DNA from 2 places in the Mesorhizobium sp. CNPSo 4671 genome. Region 2 is predicted to be linked to the other one. Evidence: riboswitches for the same ligand, from Rfam matches in the RefSeq annotation. Region 2 holds a riboswitch; the other holds the start of a gene.
The links. A riboswitch is a leader RNA that binds a small molecule or an ion and turns the genes downstream of it on or off. The one in region 2 is predicted to bind S-adenosylmethionine.
Positions count from the first base shown of each region.

Region 1: another riboswitch for S-adenosylmethionine. It lies ahead of metX (homoserine O-acetyltransferase MetX); the one in region 2 lies ahead of AC04SF_RS17860 (O-succinylhomoserine sulfhydrylase).

Region 1 is NZ_JBWLUW010000020.1:47,109-55,260, reverse strand. Features, by position in the region: gene AC04SF_RS33550 (sugar kinase) at 1-518, shown strand, start outside; gene AC04SF_RS33545 (prephenate/arogenate dehydrogenase family protein) at 515-1,450, opposite strand; gene hisC (histidinol-phosphate transaminase) at 1,472-2,581, opposite strand; SAM riboswitch at 2,741-2,818, shown strand; gene metX (homoserine O-acetyltransferase MetX) at 2,925-4,094, shown strand; gene metW (methionine biosynthesis protein MetW) at 4,091-4,705, shown strand; gene AC04SF_RS33525 (DUF1330 domain-containing protein) at 4,713-5,033, opposite strand; gene AC04SF_RS33520 (DUF1194 domain-containing protein) at 5,174-5,977, opposite strand; gene AC04SF_RS33515 (ABC transporter ATP-binding protein/permease) at 6,066-7,892, opposite strand; gene AC04SF_RS33510 (class I SAM-dependent methyltransferase) at 8,026-8,152, opposite strand, start outside.
Region 2 is NZ_JBWLUW010000005.1:400,150-408,301, forward strand. Features, by position in the region: gene AC04SF_RS17835 (acetylornithine transaminase) at 47-1,246, shown strand; gene argF (ornithine carbamoyltransferase) at 1,263-2,174, shown strand; gene AC04SF_RS17845 (Hsp33 family molecular chaperone) at 2,287-3,318, shown strand; gene apaG (Co2+/Mg2+ efflux protein ApaG) at 3,494-3,886, opposite strand; gene AC04SF_RS17855 (ceramide glucosyltransferase) at 4,188-5,339, shown strand; gene AC04SF_RS17860 (O-succinylhomoserine sulfhydrylase) at 5,373-6,563, opposite strand; SAM riboswitch at 6,620-6,697, opposite strand; gene AC04SF_RS17865 (2'-deoxycytidine 5'-triphosphate deaminase) at 6,797-7,891, shown strand; partial or broken gene AC04SF_RS17870 (transporter substrate-binding domain-containing protein) at 7,984-8,152, shown strand, end outside.

The sequences.
Region 1 (8,152 bases), on a different contig from region 2:
TCGACTTGCGCTGGCCGGGTGCAGCGACACTTGCCCTCAAGGCGGCGCACGCCGCCAACCGGCCGGCGATCCTCGATGCCGATACCGCGCCGCTGGCGGTGCTGGAGCAGCTGCTGCCGCTGGCCTCGCACATCGTCGCCTCCGAGCCGGCGGTGCGTATCATATGCGGCCATGCGCTGGATCTTGAGACCGCCTGCACCGACATGGCCTCCCGCACCGATGCCTTCGTCGCGATCACCGGCGGCGCGGCGGGCACCTGGTGGTTCGATCGGGAAGCGGGATCATCCCGTCATGTCGCGGCGCCAAAGATCAAGGCGGTCGACACGCTCGCCGCAGGTGACGTCTTTCACGGCGCTTTTGCCGTCGGGCTGGCCGAAGCCATGCCGGTCGAGCAGGCCTTGCGCTTTGCCAGTGCCGCCGCCGCGCTCAAATGCCAACGCTTCGGCGGCAGGCTCGGCGCGCCGGACCGGGCCGAGACGCTGGCGATGGTCGCGGCAACCTGGCCCGAAACAGCCTAGTTCTTCGACGGGTGCTCGACCGCCTGACGGCCGAAATCGGGCACATCGATGTCCTGGCCGGCCTCGATGATCGAGCGGCGCACGGCGCGGGTGCGGGTGAACAGGTCGAACAGCTTGTCGCCGTCACCCCAGCGGATCGCCCGCTGCAGGAAGGCTAGATCTTCCGAAAACCGCGCCAGCATCTCGAGGATAGCGTCCTTGTTGTGCAGGCAGACATCCCGCCACATCGTCGGGTCGGAGGCGGCCAAACGCGTGAAGTCGCGAAAGCCGGAGGCGGAATATTTGATGACTTCCGTCTTGGTCACCGATTCCAGATCGTCGGCGGTGCCGACGATGTTGTAGGCGATGATGTGCGGCAGATGCGAGACGATGGCCAGCGTCATGTCGTGATGCTGCGGATCCATCGTGTCGATGTTGGCGCCACAGCCGCGCCAGAATTCCGACAGCCGCTCGAGCGCATCCGGATCGGTGTCTGGCAGCGGCGTGAAGATGCACCAGCGATTGTCGAACAGATCGGCAAAACCGGCATCCGGTCCGGATTTTTCCGTGCCCGCCAGCGGATGGCCGGGAATGAAATGGACGCCGTCAGGCACGTGCGGCTGCATCTGCGCGATGACGGAGGCCTTGGTCGAGCCGACATCGGTGAGGATCGCCCCCTTCTTCAGCGCCGGCGCGATTTCCTCAGCCACCGCGCCGGACGAGCCGACCGGCACCGAGACGATGACAAGATCGGCATCGCGGACCGCTTCCTTCGCGTCGGTCGTGTAGGAATCGCCCAGTCCAAGCTGCTGCGCCCGCTTCAGCGTCGCGGCGCCGCGGGTGGAGATGGCGACGTGACCGGCCAGGCCTTCGCGCCGGATGACACGGGCCAGCGACGAGCCGATCAGGCCGATGCCGACCAGCGCGATCTTTTCAAACATCGGTGATGTCATGGTGTGCAGCTTTCGGGCGTTCTAACTTTTCAGGAATGTCGTGAGCGCGGCGACAACGCCGCGATTGGCCTCTTCGGTGCCGACTGTCATGCGCAGCGCGTTGGGAAAGCCATAGCCGGAAACGCGCCGCAATATGTAGCCCCGCGCGGTCAGATAGTCGTCCGCTGCAGCCGCCGAATGCTTCTGATCGTCGGGAAAATGAATGAGCAGGAAATTGCCGACGCTGGGCGTCACCCGCAGCCCGAGCCCGGTCATTTGTTCGCTCAGCCAGGCGAGCCAGGTCTCGTTATGCGCCACGCTGCGCTCGACATGGGCGCGGTCGCGGATCGCGGCGATACCAGCCTCGATCGCCGTCGCATTGACGTTGAAGGGACCGCGCACGCGGTTGATGGCGTCGACAATGTGCATCGGGCCATACATCCAGCCGATCCGCGCTCCACCGAGGCCGATCTTGGAGAAGGTGCGCGTCATCACCACGTTCTCGGCGCCGCCGACCAGCTCGATGCCGGCCTCATAATCGTTGCGGCGGACATATTCGGCATAGGCCGCGTCGAGCACCAGCAGCACATGCCTGGGCAGGCCGGCATGCAGACGGCGCACTTCCTGGAACGGCACATAGGTGCCGGTCGGGTTGTTGGGGTTGGCCAGAAACACGATTTTCGTGCGCGGCGTGACGGCGGCCAGAATCGCATCGATATCGGCGCGCTCCTCGGTCTCCTTGACCGCGATCGGCGCCGCACCGGCCGACTGAATGTAGATCTTGTAGACCATGAAGGCGTGTTCGGTGAAAATGGCCTCGTCGCCGGGCGCCAGATAGGTCTGCGCCAAAAGGCCGAGGATCTCGTCGGATCCGTTGGAGCAGATGATGTTCTGCGCGTTGAGGCCATGCACCTCGGCGATCGCCTCGCGCAGCCGCCTGGCGGTGCCGTCGGGATAGATATCGAGCCTGGCGGCAACCTCACGCGCGGCCTCGATCGACTTCGGTGACGGGCCGAGCGGATTCTCGTTTGACGAGAGCTTGTAGACCTTAGCGACACCGGCGGGTGCGGCGCTCTTGCCCGGCACATAGGCGTCTATCTCCATGATGCCCGCGCGCGGGGTTGGACGTGCCTGATCCGGTGTCTGCGTCATGTCGTAAAAATCCGTCGAGAACGCCTCATCCGAGGCCGCAGCGGAAATACAAGCCATGGCCGGCAATGTCGAGAGGTGGCAGTGGGGTCAGCAGCCGGCCCGGATGCCGGTCCAGACAGCCGGCATTGACGGCAGGGCAAGCGAGTTCTAGAAGGACAGCAACAGTTCCGTGGTGATTTGGCCGGTCGGCTTGCAGCCACGTTAAACAATTCGCTAAAGGGCCGTTTGCGTGACGTAACCGGCTTTGCGAATGGCAATGCCGGTTTTTTATTGTCCGCGGCCGGCCGGACGGAAGCATCAGCGGCGACTTTTCGCCTGATGTGATGCAGCAAGTGAGACGAGAATGGCCGCTCTGCGCGCAGGAAAGACCAACAACGAGGCCGACCAGCCGTCGAGCCCGGTGTTGCGCTTCGGGGCGGACAAGCCGCTCAAGCTCGACGCCGGCACGCTTTTGTCGCCGTTCCAGATCGCCTACCAGACCTATGGCACGCTGAACGATGCCCGCTCCAATGCCATCCTCGTCTGCCATGCGCTGACCGGCGACCAGCATGTCGCCAGCACCAATCCGGTAACCGGCAAGCCGGGTTGGTGGGAGGTGCTGATCGGCCCCGGCAGGATCATCGACACCAACCGTTTCTTCGTTATTTGCTCCAACGTCATCGGCGGCTGTCTGGGCTCCACCGGCCCGGCCTCGACCAACCCCGCCACCGGCAAACCCTATGGGCTCGACCTGCCGGTCATCACCATCCGCGATATGGTGCGCGCGCAGCAGATGCTGATCGACCATTTCGGCATCGAGAAACTGTTCTGCGTGCTCGGCGGCTCGATGGGCGGCATGCAGGTGCTGGAATGGGCGTCGAGCTACCCCGAACGCGTCTTTTCGGCGCTGCCGATCGCCACCGGCGCGCGTCACTCCTCGCAGAACATCGCCTTCCACGAGGTCGGCCGGCAGGCGGTCATGGCCGATCCAGACTGGCATGGCGGCAAATATTTCGAGCACGGCAAGCGCCCGGAAAAGGGCCTGGCGGTGGCGCGCATGGCTGCCCACATCACCTATCTCTCGGAAGCCGCCCTGCACCGCAAATTCGGCCGCAATCTGCAGGATCGCGACCACCTGACGTTCGGCTTCGATGCCGACTTCCAGATCGAAAGCTATCTGCGCCACCAGGGCATGACCTTCGTCGACCGCTTCGACGCCAATTCCTACCTCTACATGACGCGGTCCATGGACTATTTCGACATTGCCGCTGACCATGGCGGCAGGCTGGCGGATGCCTTTGCCGGAACCAAGACCCGCTTCTGCCTGGTGTCGTTCACATCGGACTGGCTGTTTCCGACGGAAGAAAGCCGCTCCATTGTGCACGCGCTCAACGCCGCCGGTGCCTCGGTGTCCTTCGTCGAGATCGAGACCGATCGCGGCCACGATGCCTTCCTGCTCGACGAGCCGGAACTGTTCGCCGCCATCAACGGCTTCATCGGCTCAGCGGCACGGGCAAGAGGACTCGCATCATGAGTGTGAACGGCAGCCAGCGCGTCGACCTCGAGGTCGTCGCCAACCTCATCCCGCCGCAGTCCCGCGTGCTCGACGTCGGCTCGGGCGACGGCTCGCTGCTTGAATTGCTGCAGGACACCAAGCAGGTCGACGGCCGCGGGCTTGAACTGTCGCAGCGCGGCGTCAACGAATGCGTGGCGCGCGGCCTCTCCGTCATCCAGGGCGATGCCGACAAGGATCTCGAATTCTATCCCGACAAGGGTTTTGACTTCGTCGTCCTGTCGCAGACCTTGCAGGCGACGCGCAACCCGAAGCTGGTGCTCGACGAACTGCTCCGCATCGGTAACCGGGCGATCGTCTCCTTCCCCAATTTCGGCCATTGGCGGGTGCGGCTGTCGCTGTTCGTCAAGGGCCGCATGCCGGTAACCCAGGACCTGCCCTATTCCTGGTACGACACGCCCAACATCCATTTCTGCACCATCCGCGACTTCGTCAATTTGTGCGAGGAGCTTGGTGCGACGGTGGAAAAGGCGACCGCGCTCGACGCCGCCGGCCAGAAGATCGGCCTGTCCATGCCCTGGTGGTTCTGGAATTTCTTTGGCCAGCAGGCGGTTTTCTTGCTGAAGCGGTAGGGCGCGTCTAGCCCAGGACATCCGTGGCTTTGTGCGGATGTTCGACACCGTCGGCAAACACCACATCGGACTGGGAATTCTCCGAACGCAAGGCCAATATTGCTTGGTAAGCGGGCGAACTATACCACTCGCGCACATGCCGCCGGTCGGGAAATTCGATGATGATGAGGTTGCCCGGCCAGTCGTTCTCAATCATCTCGACGTTGCCGCCATGGACCAGGAAACGGCCGCCGAAAGGCTCCAGCGTGGCATCGATCTTGTGCAGATACTCGACGATCTGCGGACCCATCGTGACTTGGCGCATATGGGCTACAGCGTAAGCGATCATGACGTAACTCCCTTGTCTATCGAAGCCGATTTGCCGGCCTCGTGAGAGCAATCTGTCGGAATGCCTGACGCGAGGCGATTACGCCCGAGGTAATGGAATCGGTGCCTTCGACGGCCGGCCTCAGGCGCTCTCGCGCAAACTCACCGGTCGAGTTCCGGGAAATAGGGATCCGACAGGAATCGCCTGTCCCGCTCACCTTGCAGGCAGTCGATCGGTGCGTCCGCGTCGACGGGTACGGGATTGGCCTTGTCCTGAATGCCACTCACTTCGAGGATCAGCTTGCGCCGGATGGCGGTGGAAAATTCGGCTACCGCATAAATTGGCAGCACGAAGGAGCCTGGTCCGCCGGTCACGCATTGCGCGTAATACTGGTCGAGATGCTTGAAAGTGGGCGATGGGCTGATCAGGATCGGCAGGCCGTTGATGACGATGCCTTTGGCGGTTGCCGCATCGCGCATCGCGGTGACCGGCCGCCCGATGTTGTTGGGGCCATCGCCGGAAATGTCGATGACGCTGCGCTCGCCCTTGAAATCCGTCCTGTCGAAAAGTCCGGCGCCGAAGGCAAGTGCTGTGGAAATCGAGGTGCCGCGAAAACTCCGGAACGGGCGCGCCGCCACCTTGTCGGCAAAGCCGTTGGCGCTCTCGGCGCTGTCGATGATCTGCCAGTTGATGACCGCGTCATCGCGCACCGTGCCGGCCCATTCGAAATAGGCAATCGCGATGCGGCCCGTATTGCCGGACCGGACAGCCCTTATGAAATCGGGATGCCGCAGCGCCTCGACATAGCCGGCGCGCTGCAGCGCGAACTCCTTCTCGTCCATCGACAGGGAGATATCGACCGCCAACACCAACTCGACGTCGACAGTCAGCGCATCCGATGGCGACGCAACCGGAGTTGGCTGGGCACAGGCAAGACAGGCAAGCAGGCGCAGAGCATCAAGCATCGCCACCGCCAAATTCTGTTTCTCCGGGAAATCTTCCTTCGCGATCGCGGCGAAATAAAGCTTGCTGCGGCAGCGCGGGAAAACAGCCCTACTTCTTGCGGCGGGTGGCGGCCGGCGGCGGATCGATGGCGCCGGCCCTGACGCGGGCTGGTTTCAGCGGCTGGGCACCCGAATCCTTGACGATCGTCAGGCCGCGCGGAAAGAACTGATTGTTGTGCTGGCCGCGCCCGATGTTGATGATCGTGGCGCCCTTCAGATGCTTTTCCAGCATCGCCAGCACGCGCCGCAGTGCGGGTCCGTCGAACGCGTCCATCGCCTCGTCGATGATCACCCATTTCGGCCGCCGCAAGGCGAGCCTGGCCACACCCAGCAAGCGCTGTTCGTCATCGCCCAATTCATGATCCCAGCGCCCGACGCGATCCAGCGACGACGACAGCCGTTCAAGACCAACCTCGGCCAGCACCGCTGCAATATCGATATCACTCGCGGGCGCATGCCCGTTCGCGTGATTGAGCACCTCGCGCAACGTGCCGGCCGGCAAATACGGCACGCGTGGAACGAAGATGAGGGTTTCTCCAGCCGGCAGGCCGATCTTTCCGCCGCCCCAGGGCCAAAGCCCGGCAATGGCGCGGAAAAACAGCGTCTTGCCGGCGCCCGGCTCGCCGGTGATCATCACCCGTTCGCCGGGGCGTATCTCGACGTGCTGATCGGAGAGTTTTGTGCAGCCCTCCGGCGAAGCCACTTGAAGCTTCTCGAACGTCAGGCTGCCATTGGCATTTTGATCGAAGGTGATGCGCCTTTCGGTGTCGTGCAGCACATCGGTTTCATCGAGCGCGATGCGGAAGTCGGCGACGCGCATCAGCGTGGCGCGCCAATCGGCGATGCTGCCGATGTTGTTGATGAACCAGCGCAACGAAGAGTGCACCTGGTTGAAGGCACCGACCGCCATCATCAGCCCGCCGAAGCTGATGTCACCGGAAAAATAAACCGGCGACGCGACCAGAATGGGGGCCACGACCGTGATCCAGCCATAGGTATCGGTCACCCAGGATAGATTGATCTGGGCCGTGAAGATACGCCGCATCGCGCCCAGCACCGTGCCGAGGTCGAGTTCGAGCCGCAGTTTGGCGTCGTCTTCGCCATGGTAGAGCGCGATCGCATCGACATTCTCGTTGACGCGCACCATGGAGGAGCGCAGCTCGGCTTCGCGCGTGTAGCGATCGCTGTTGAGCCCGATCAGCGGTCGACCGACCAGCCAGCTCAGCCAGGAGGCGATGCCGGCATAGAGGAACGCGGCCCACACCATGTAGCCCGGTATGGCCAGCGACCAGCCGCCAATGTGGAAGACGAAGCCCGAGGACAGTTCCCACAGCACGCCGACAAAGGACAAGAGCAGGATGAGCGACTGTAAGAGCCCGACGCCGAGATCGGTCGACAGGTCCGAGAGATGCGCCGCATCCTGCTGCATGCGCTGGTCAGGATTGACGCCGATGGCGCCGGCATTGGCCAGCCGGAAGGCACGCGCCGGCCGCATCCACTGGTCGATCAGGTCCAGCGTCAGCGCCTCGCGCAGCTTCAGCCGGATCATCTGGTTGAGCCAGGTCTGGCCGATATTGAGCACCAGCAGCCCGCCAGCGATCATCGCAAAGACCAGAAGCTGGTGCACGAATGCCGCCATGTCGCGGCGCGCCAGCGCATCATAGAAGGGCTGGTTCCAGCGGTTGAGCAGGACCTGGCCGATCGACGTCGCAATGATGACGGCCATGATGCCGACCGACGTCCACAGCAACCACTTGCGAACCGGCGACACCACCAGCGCGCGTTTGATCGTCGCCACCTGCTCGCGCAGACTGCTGGCCTCGACGGCCACGGCGACGGGCTGAACGGTGGCCTGATTGTCCAGTTGATCAGCCATATCAGAGGTCCTTGCGTTCAGGTGCGATGCTGAAACCGGATGAAGGGAGCCGACGGCCGCCGCCTGTCAGTCCGTGAACCCAGCACGACAGATAGGACGGAAAAATGCCGCGCGAGGAAAGTTTCCGCGCTGATCACGAAGGTTTCACCTGGCGAGCCGCTACTGCCGCGCCTGTCGCCTCGGCCCGGCGGCCGAGCCGTGTCGCGCCGTGTGGCGATAGCACCGGTACGAAAACGCGGCGCGAGGCGCGCTGGGCGACC
Region 2 (8,152 bases):
CCGCTTTGGCGGCTTTTTTGATTTTCCGGTACCGGAGACGCATATAATGAGCGGTTCGGCGCTTTACGAGACCTTTGCTCGCGCTCCCCTGGCTTTCGACCACGGGGAAGGCACTTGGCTGGTTACCGACAAAGGCGAGCGATATCTCGATTTTGCCGGCGGTATTGCGGTCAATTCGCTCGGCCACAGCCATCCGCATCTGGTCGCGGCTCTTACCGAGCAGGCGGGAAAACTCTGGCACGTCTCCAATCTCTACGAGATTCCGGGGCAGAGCCGGCTTGGCGAGCGCCTGGCCGATGCCACCTTCGCCGACAAGGTGTTCTTCACCAATTCCGGGGCCGAGGCGCTGGAATGCGCCATCAAGACGGCGCGGCGCTATCACTTCGTCAAGGGTCATCCCGAGCGCTTCCGCGTCATCACCTTCGAAGGCGCCTTCCATGGCCGCACGCTGGCCACCATCGCGGCCGGCGGCCAGTACAAATACCTCGAAGGCTTCGGACCCAAGGTCGAAGGTTTTGACCAGGTCGGCTTCGACGACATCGATGCCGCCGAGAAGGCGATCACGCCGGAAACCGCCGCGATCCTGATCGAACCCGTGCAGGGCGAGGGCGGTATCCGCCCGGTGCCGACACAATCGTTGAAGCGGCTGCGGCAGCTTTGCGACCAGCACGGCCTGTTGTTGATCTATGACGAGGTCCAGTGCGGCATCGGCCGCACCGGCAAGCTGTTCGCGCATGAATGGTCAGGCGTGGCGCCCGACATCATGGCGATCGCCAAGGGCATTGGCGGCGGCTTCCCCATGGGCGCCTGCCTGGCCACCGATGAAGCCGTGGTCGGTATGACGTCGGGCGTGCATGGCACCACCTTCGGCGGCAATCCGCTGGCCATGGCGGTCGGCAACGCCGTGCTCGATGTGGTGCTGGAAGACGGCTTCCTCGAAGACGTCCAGCGCAAGGCATTGCTGATGAAGCAAGGCCTGGCGGCGATCGCCGACGAGTTTCCGGATGTCATCGAAGACATCAGGGGCACCGGCCTCATGCTTGGCCTCAAATGCGCCATGCCAAACACCAAGGTGAACATGGCGCTACGCGACCAGCATTTGCTGGCGGTTCCGGCCGGCGACAACGTCATTCGCCTGTTGCCGCCGCTCACCGTCACCGACGCCGAGATCCACGAAGCGCTCAACCGCATCCGCGCTGGTGCCAAAGGCCTGGCGGATGCCATCGCCGTGGCCGCCGCGAAGTAATTCCGGAATATTGCTGATGTCAGTTCGCCATTTCACCGATCTGTCCACTGTTTCCGAGGGCGACCTGCGCTTCATGCTGGACGACGCGGTGGTGCGAAAGGCGCGCCTCAAGGCCGGCGAGCGCACCAGGCCGCTCGAAGGCAAGGTGCTGGCGATGATCTTCGACAAGCCGTCGACGCGCACGCGCGTCTCCTTCGACGTCGGCATGCGCCAGCTTGGCGGCGAGACCATCATGCTGACCGGCACCGAGATGCAGCTCGGCCGTTCCGAAACCATCGCCGACACCGCCAAGGTGCTGTCGCGCTATGTCGATGCGATCATGATCCGCACCACCTCGCATGACCGGCTGCTGGAGCTGACCGAGAATGCCACGGTTCCGGTGATCAACGGACTGACCGACGACACCCATCCGTGCCAGTTGATGGCCGACATCATGACCTTCGAGGAGCATCGCGGTCCGGTGGCCGGCAAGACCATTGCCTGGACCGGCGACGGCAACAATGTGCTGCACTCGCTGCTCGAGGCCTCGGCGCGGTTCCGCTTCAACCTCAACGTGGCCGTGCCCGAAGGCAGCGAGCCGGCGCAGAAGCACATCGACTGGTCCAAGGCGCATGGCGGCAAACTCCACTTCACCCGCTCACCCGAGGAAGCCGTCGATCAGGCCGACTGCATCGTCACCGACTGCTGGGTGTCGATGGGTCAGGAGCACCGCGCCCGCGGCCACAACGTGTTCTCGCCCTACCAGGTCAATGCCAAGCTGATGGCGCACGCCAAGCCGGACGCGCTGTTCATGCATTGCCTGCCGGCGCATCGCGGCGAAGAAGTGACCGACGAGGTCATCGACGGGCCGCATTCGGTGGTCTTCGACGAGGCCGAGAACCGGCTCCACGCCCAGAAGGCGGTGCTTGCCTGGTGTCTTGGTGCTTGACGTGTCGGGGCGCTTGAAGTGTCCGGGCGCTTGATCTGCGGGCGCACGATGCCTATCTGCGCCGCATCACGCAAATCAAGCGCGTTTGGACGCATGCACCCCAGGGGGCGGCATGGCCGCGCCCTGGAGCTTTGTCATGTTGGAAACGCATCAAGTGACTGAACATCACCCCAAACTCGGCGAGTTCGGCTATGCCGGCGACGACCATGTCGTGCCGTTCGAGGTCGGCCCGCTCGACGTGCGCGGCCGCACCGTGCAACTCGGACCGATGCTCGACGCCATCCTTGGCCGCCACGACTACCCCGAGCCGGTCGCCCGCCTGCTGGCGGAAGCCTGTGTGCTGACGGTGCTGCTCGGCACCTCGCTCAAATTCGAGGGCAAGTTCATCCTGCAGACCCGCACCGACGGGCCGGTCGACATGCTGGTGGCGGATTTTTCGACGCCGTCGGCGCTGCGTGCCTATGCGCGCTTCGATGCGGATCGGCTCGAGGCGCTCGTCGCGGCAGGCGAAACATCCCAGCAGACGCTGCTTGGCAGCGGCGTGCTGGCGCTGACCATCGACCAAGGCGCCCACACCCAGCGCTATCAGGGCATCGTTCAGCTTGACGGCGAAACGCTGGAGGACGCTGCGCGCACTTATTTCCGCCAGTCGGAGCAGATCCCGACGGATGTCAGGCTCTCGGTGGCCAAGCTTTTGACGCCCGGCGTCGGCGGCGCGCGTGAGCAGTGGCGCGCGGGCGGCATTTTGGCGCAGTTCCTGCCGCAGTCACCCGAGCGCATGCGCGTGCCCGACATTTCGGGCGGCGACGGCGATCCGCGCGACGTGACGCATGAACCGGCAGACAATTCCTGGCAGGAACTGGTGGCGCTGCTCGGCACCATCGAGCCGACCGAACTGATCGATCCGACGATCGGTGCCGAACGGCTGCTCTATCGCCTGTTCCACGAGCATGGCGTGCGCGTCTTTGGTGGCGCCCCGGTCGCCGACCAGTGCTCATGCTCCAGGGACAAGATCCGCGGCATCCTCGAGGGTTTTTCCGCGCAGGAGATCAAGGACTCGACCGAGGATGGCGGCATCCACGTCGCTTGCGAATTCTGCTCGAAACAGTACGATTTCGACCCGGCGGAATTCGCGGCGCAGTAAAGTCCTTCCTTCTCCCCGTTTCACGGGGAGAAGGTGGCCGAAGGGCGGATGAGGGGCGGCGCTAACTTCGGCGAATAGCCGTGCGCAAACCCCGTCCTCGACGATATCTCAGGAAGGCTCGACGCCGCCCCTCGTTGCCCTGCCGGGCATTTCTCCCCGTATAGTGACGAAGACGCTAATTCACCGTGCGCCGCGTCCCCGGCAGATCCAGCGAAAACGCCGGGATGGCGATATCAAAAGTCTCGCCGCGCTTGTTGCGCATCGTGTAGTGCCCGACCATGATCCCTGACGGGGTCGAGAGCGGGCAGCCGGACGTATATTGATAGCTGTCGCCGGGATTGAGCTCGGGCTGGTCGCCGACGACGCCCGGGCCGCGCACTTCCTCGACCCGGCCGGCACCGTCGGTGATGTGCCAATAGCGCGACAGAAGCTGCACGAATTCGTCCGACTGGTTGTCGATCGTTATCTGATAGCCCCAGACATAGCGGTTCTCGGAAGGATCCGAGCGGTCCTCGAGGTAGAACGGCCTGACCTGCACTTCGATGTTGCGCGTGACGGCGCGGTACATAAGCGGCTCCAAAACAATCTCAAGCATGATCCCGAAAAGTGGGAACCGGTTTTCTCGGGCAAACGGGTTTCCGTTCGTCCAGAGATCATGCTCAACAAACAGAACCTTTCGGCGCTCCCGGCGAGCAGGTCAACATGCGCGTCTTGTCGCGCCTCGTCTTGAAACGCAGGTGCCGGCAAAGAATGTCATTTAAGTGACACATGACAATGATGGTGTGCACCAACCGAGCGACTCGGCGCTCTGTCGAACTGTTGAAAACGGCCACGATGCTGGCTGTCTTTTCTGGAGTGACCAGATCTCGATGGAACTCACTCTTATAGCCGCCTCGCTTTCGACTGCTCTTATCCTTTCAAACGCCGCCAGTATCCTGCTCGCCGCTTCACAACTGAAACAGCGCACTACCATCGCACGGCCAGCCGGCAAATCGCCGCCGGTGTCGATTGTCATCCCGTCGCGCGGCGTCGAACCGTTCACGCATGAGACACTGGAGCGCGCCTTCTCGCTCGACTGGCCGCGCTACGAGCTGATCTTCTGCGTCGCCCATGCCGACGATCCGGTGGTCAGTCTGATCAGACAGGCCATCGCCCGCTTCCCAAAGGTGCCGACCCGGCTGTTGATCGGTGACGACCGCGTCAGCGCCAATCCCAAGCTCAACAATTGCGTCAAGGGCTGGGAAGCCGCGCGGCACAACTGGGTCGTCCTGGCCGACTCCAACGTGCTGATGCCGAGAGACTACATCCAGCATCTGATGGCGGCGTGGCGGACGGATACCGGCCTTGTCTGCTCGACGCCGATCGGCTCACGGCCGCAGGGCTTCTGGGCCGAGGTCGAATGCGCCTTCCTCAACACGCTGCAGGCGCGCTGGCAGTATGCCGGCGAGGCGCTCGGCCTTGGCTTTGCCCAGGGTAAGAGCATGTTGTGGAACAAGCCGATGCTGGATGCCAATGGCGGCATTCGAGCGCTGGCCGCCGAAATCGCCGAGGACGCCGCCGCGACCAAGCTGGTGAACAGCCTTGGCCTGCGCGTCAATCTCGTCGCCGCACCCTTCGAGCAGCCGCTCGGCCGGCGCAGGCTTGGCGAGATCTGGTCGCGCCAGGCCCGCTGGGCGAGGTTGCGCCGCGTCACCTTCCCGCTGTTCTTCGCGCCCGAGATCCTGACCGGCGCGGTGGTGCCGCTGGCGCTTGCGCTGGTTGCGGCTGCCGGCGCCGGCTTCAGCCTGCCGCTGATGGCCATTGGCGTGCTGGCGGCCTTCTACCTTCCGGAATGTGCCCTGGCCTGGTCCAAGGGCTGGCACCTGTCGCCGCGCTCGGTCGCGGCAATCGTGGCGCGCGACCTGATCCTGCCGGCGATGTGGGCACGCGGCTGGCTGGGCGGGGCCGTCGACTGGCGCGGCAATGCGATGACCATCGGAACCAAGGCGGCCGAACTGGAAGAGACGCCGTCGCGCGCCTGATCTTGGCGGCTCAGCGACGCGACCTGGACGCTCTTACTTGGCGGCCTTCAGCGCCTGCGCGATATCCTCCAGCAGATCGTCGGTATCCTCCAGGCCGACCGACAGCCTGAGCGTGCCTGGTCCGATGCCGAGTTCGGCGCGTGCCTCGTCGCTCAAATTCTTGTGCGTCGTCGTCGCCGGATGGGTGATCAAGCTCTTGGCGTCGCCAAGGTTGTTGGAGATCAGCACGATGTCGAGCGCGTTCTGCAGCGCGAAGGCCGCCTGCTTGCCGCCCTTGACGTCGAGGCAGATCAGCGTCGAGCCGCCCGACATCTGCTTCTTGACGATATCGGCCTGCGGATGGTCGGCTCGGCCGGGATAGATGACGCGGGCGATCTGCGGCTGCTCGGCGAGGAAATCGGCGATCTTGCCGGCGCTCTCCGTCTGCTGGCGCACGCGCAGCGGCAGCGTCTCCAGGCCCTTCAGCAGCGTCCAGGCATTGAAGGGCGACAGGCTGGGGCCGGTGTGGCGGAAATAGTCGTGCAGGTTCTCGTCGATCCACTTCTTGTCGGAGAGGATGACACCGCCGAGACAGCGGCCCTGGCCATCGATGTGCTTGGTCGCCGAATAGACGACGATATGCGCGCCAAGCTGCAACGGCTTCTGCTGCAAAGGCGTGGCAAAGACATTGTCGACCACAAGCCGTGCGCCGATCGAGTTGGCCAGCGAAGCGACAGCGGCAATGTCGACCACTTCCAATGTCGGGTTGGTCGGGCTTTCCAGGAAGAACAGCTTGGTGTTTGGCCTGACTGCCTTTTCCCAGTTGGCGATGTCGGTGCCGTCGACCAACGTCGCCTCGATGCCGTAGCGAGGCGCCAGCGTTTCGACCACCCAGCGGCAGGAGCCGAACAGCGCGCGCGCCGCCACGATGTGGTCACCGGCCTTGACGCTGCACAGAAGCGCCGCCGTTACCGCCGCCATGCCCGATGCCGTGGCGCGTGCGTCCTCGGCGCCTTCCAGCGCGCACATCCGCTTTTCGAACATGTCGACGGTCGGATTGGCGTAGCGCGAATAGATGAAACCGGGTTCCTCGCCTTTGAAACGGGCTTCGGCGGCCTGGGCTGTCTGATAGACATAGCCCTGGGTCAGGTACATCGCCTCGGAGGTCTCGCCGAAGCCGGAACGCAGGGTTCCGCTGTGCACGAGGGCTGTCTGAGGCTTCCAGTTGCGCTTCTTGCTGCTCATCGCTCTTGTTCCAGACACAAAAAAACCGGCCGCGAAAGTCGCAACCGGTCCATACGGCCTCGCGGCCAACGGTCCTTTAGCGACTTGTTTAACGTGGCTGCAAGCCGACCGGCCAAATCACCACGGGATAACGACCCTTTAGACCCGTACCACGCTTGCGTCAATTGCCGGCTTCATTAAGAGGTTTGTACCAAGCAGGTTTCGCCAAAAGCCTGCCCTCTAGGAGCGAAGCCTTGCGGCAGACAGGCATTCTTCCCGATCAGGACATTGCGGCGCTGTTCCAGTCCGGTGCGCTGAAGTCGCCGCGCGCGCTCGATGCCGACCAGATCCAGCCGGCCAGCCTCGACCTCAGGCTCGGCGACAAGGCCTGGCGGGTGCGCGCCTCCTTCCTGCCGGGTCCCAACCACAAGGTTTCGGAAAAGCTCGACAGGCTGAAGCTGCACGAGATCAATCTGGCCGAAGGCGCGGTGCTGGAGACCGGCTGCGTCTATATAGTGCCGCTGCTCGAAAGCCTGGCATTGCCGGCCGAGATCTCCGCCTCCGCCAATCCGAAGAGCTCGACCGGACGGCTCGACATCTTCACCCGTGTCATGACCGACCGTGGCCACGAGTTCGACAAGATCGCTGCCGGCTACAACGGTCCGCTCTACCTGGAAGTCAGCCCGCGCACCTTCCCGATCGTCGTGCGCACCGGTTCGCGCCTGTCGCAGATCCGCTTCCGCACCGGCAACGCGCTTCTCTCGGAAGCCGAATTGCATGAATTGCATCGCGCGCAGATGCTGGTCGCCACCGAACCGCCGAATATTTCGGGCGGCGGCATCGCGCTGTCGATCGATCTCAATGGCGACAGCGACGGGCTGGTCGGCTATCGCGGCAAGCATCACACAGGCCTTGTCGATGTCGACAAGCGCGCGGCGCAGGATGTCGTCGATTTCTGGGAGCCGATCCACAAGAGCGGCGCCGGCGAACTGGTGCTGGATCCCGACGAATTCTACATCTTGGTCAGCCAGGAAGCGGTGCATGTGCCGCCGCTTTATGCCGCCGAGATGACGCCTTTCGATCCGTTGGTCGGCGAATTCCGCGTCCATTACGCCGGCTTCTTTGATCCAGGCTTTGGCCATTCAGCGGCCGGCGGCACCGGCAGCCGGGCGGTGCTTGAAGTGCGCAGTCACGAAGTGCCGTTCATCCTCGACCATGGCCAGATCGTCGGCCGGCTGGTCTACGAGCACATGCTGAAGCGGCCGCAGGCGCTCTACGGCACCGATCTTGGCTCCAACTACCAGGCGCAGGGCCTGAAACTCTCCAAGCATTTCCGCGCGGCGCGCTGAACCCCGATTTACCGCGTACTTGCCCGCGCTGGCGCATCATGCTTGGCTGGCTTGTCGGTCGCAGCGATGCGGCGCTCGAGGGGAACAAGAAAATGCAGATTTCAAAATGGATCCTATCGACGGCAGGCGCTGCCATGTTGGCGATGGCTGCCGGCTCTCTATCGGCGCAGGCCGCCGAGAAATTGAAAATCGGCACCGAGGGCGCCTATCCCCCGTTCAACACCATCACCTCGGACGGCAAGGTTGTTGGCTTCGATATCG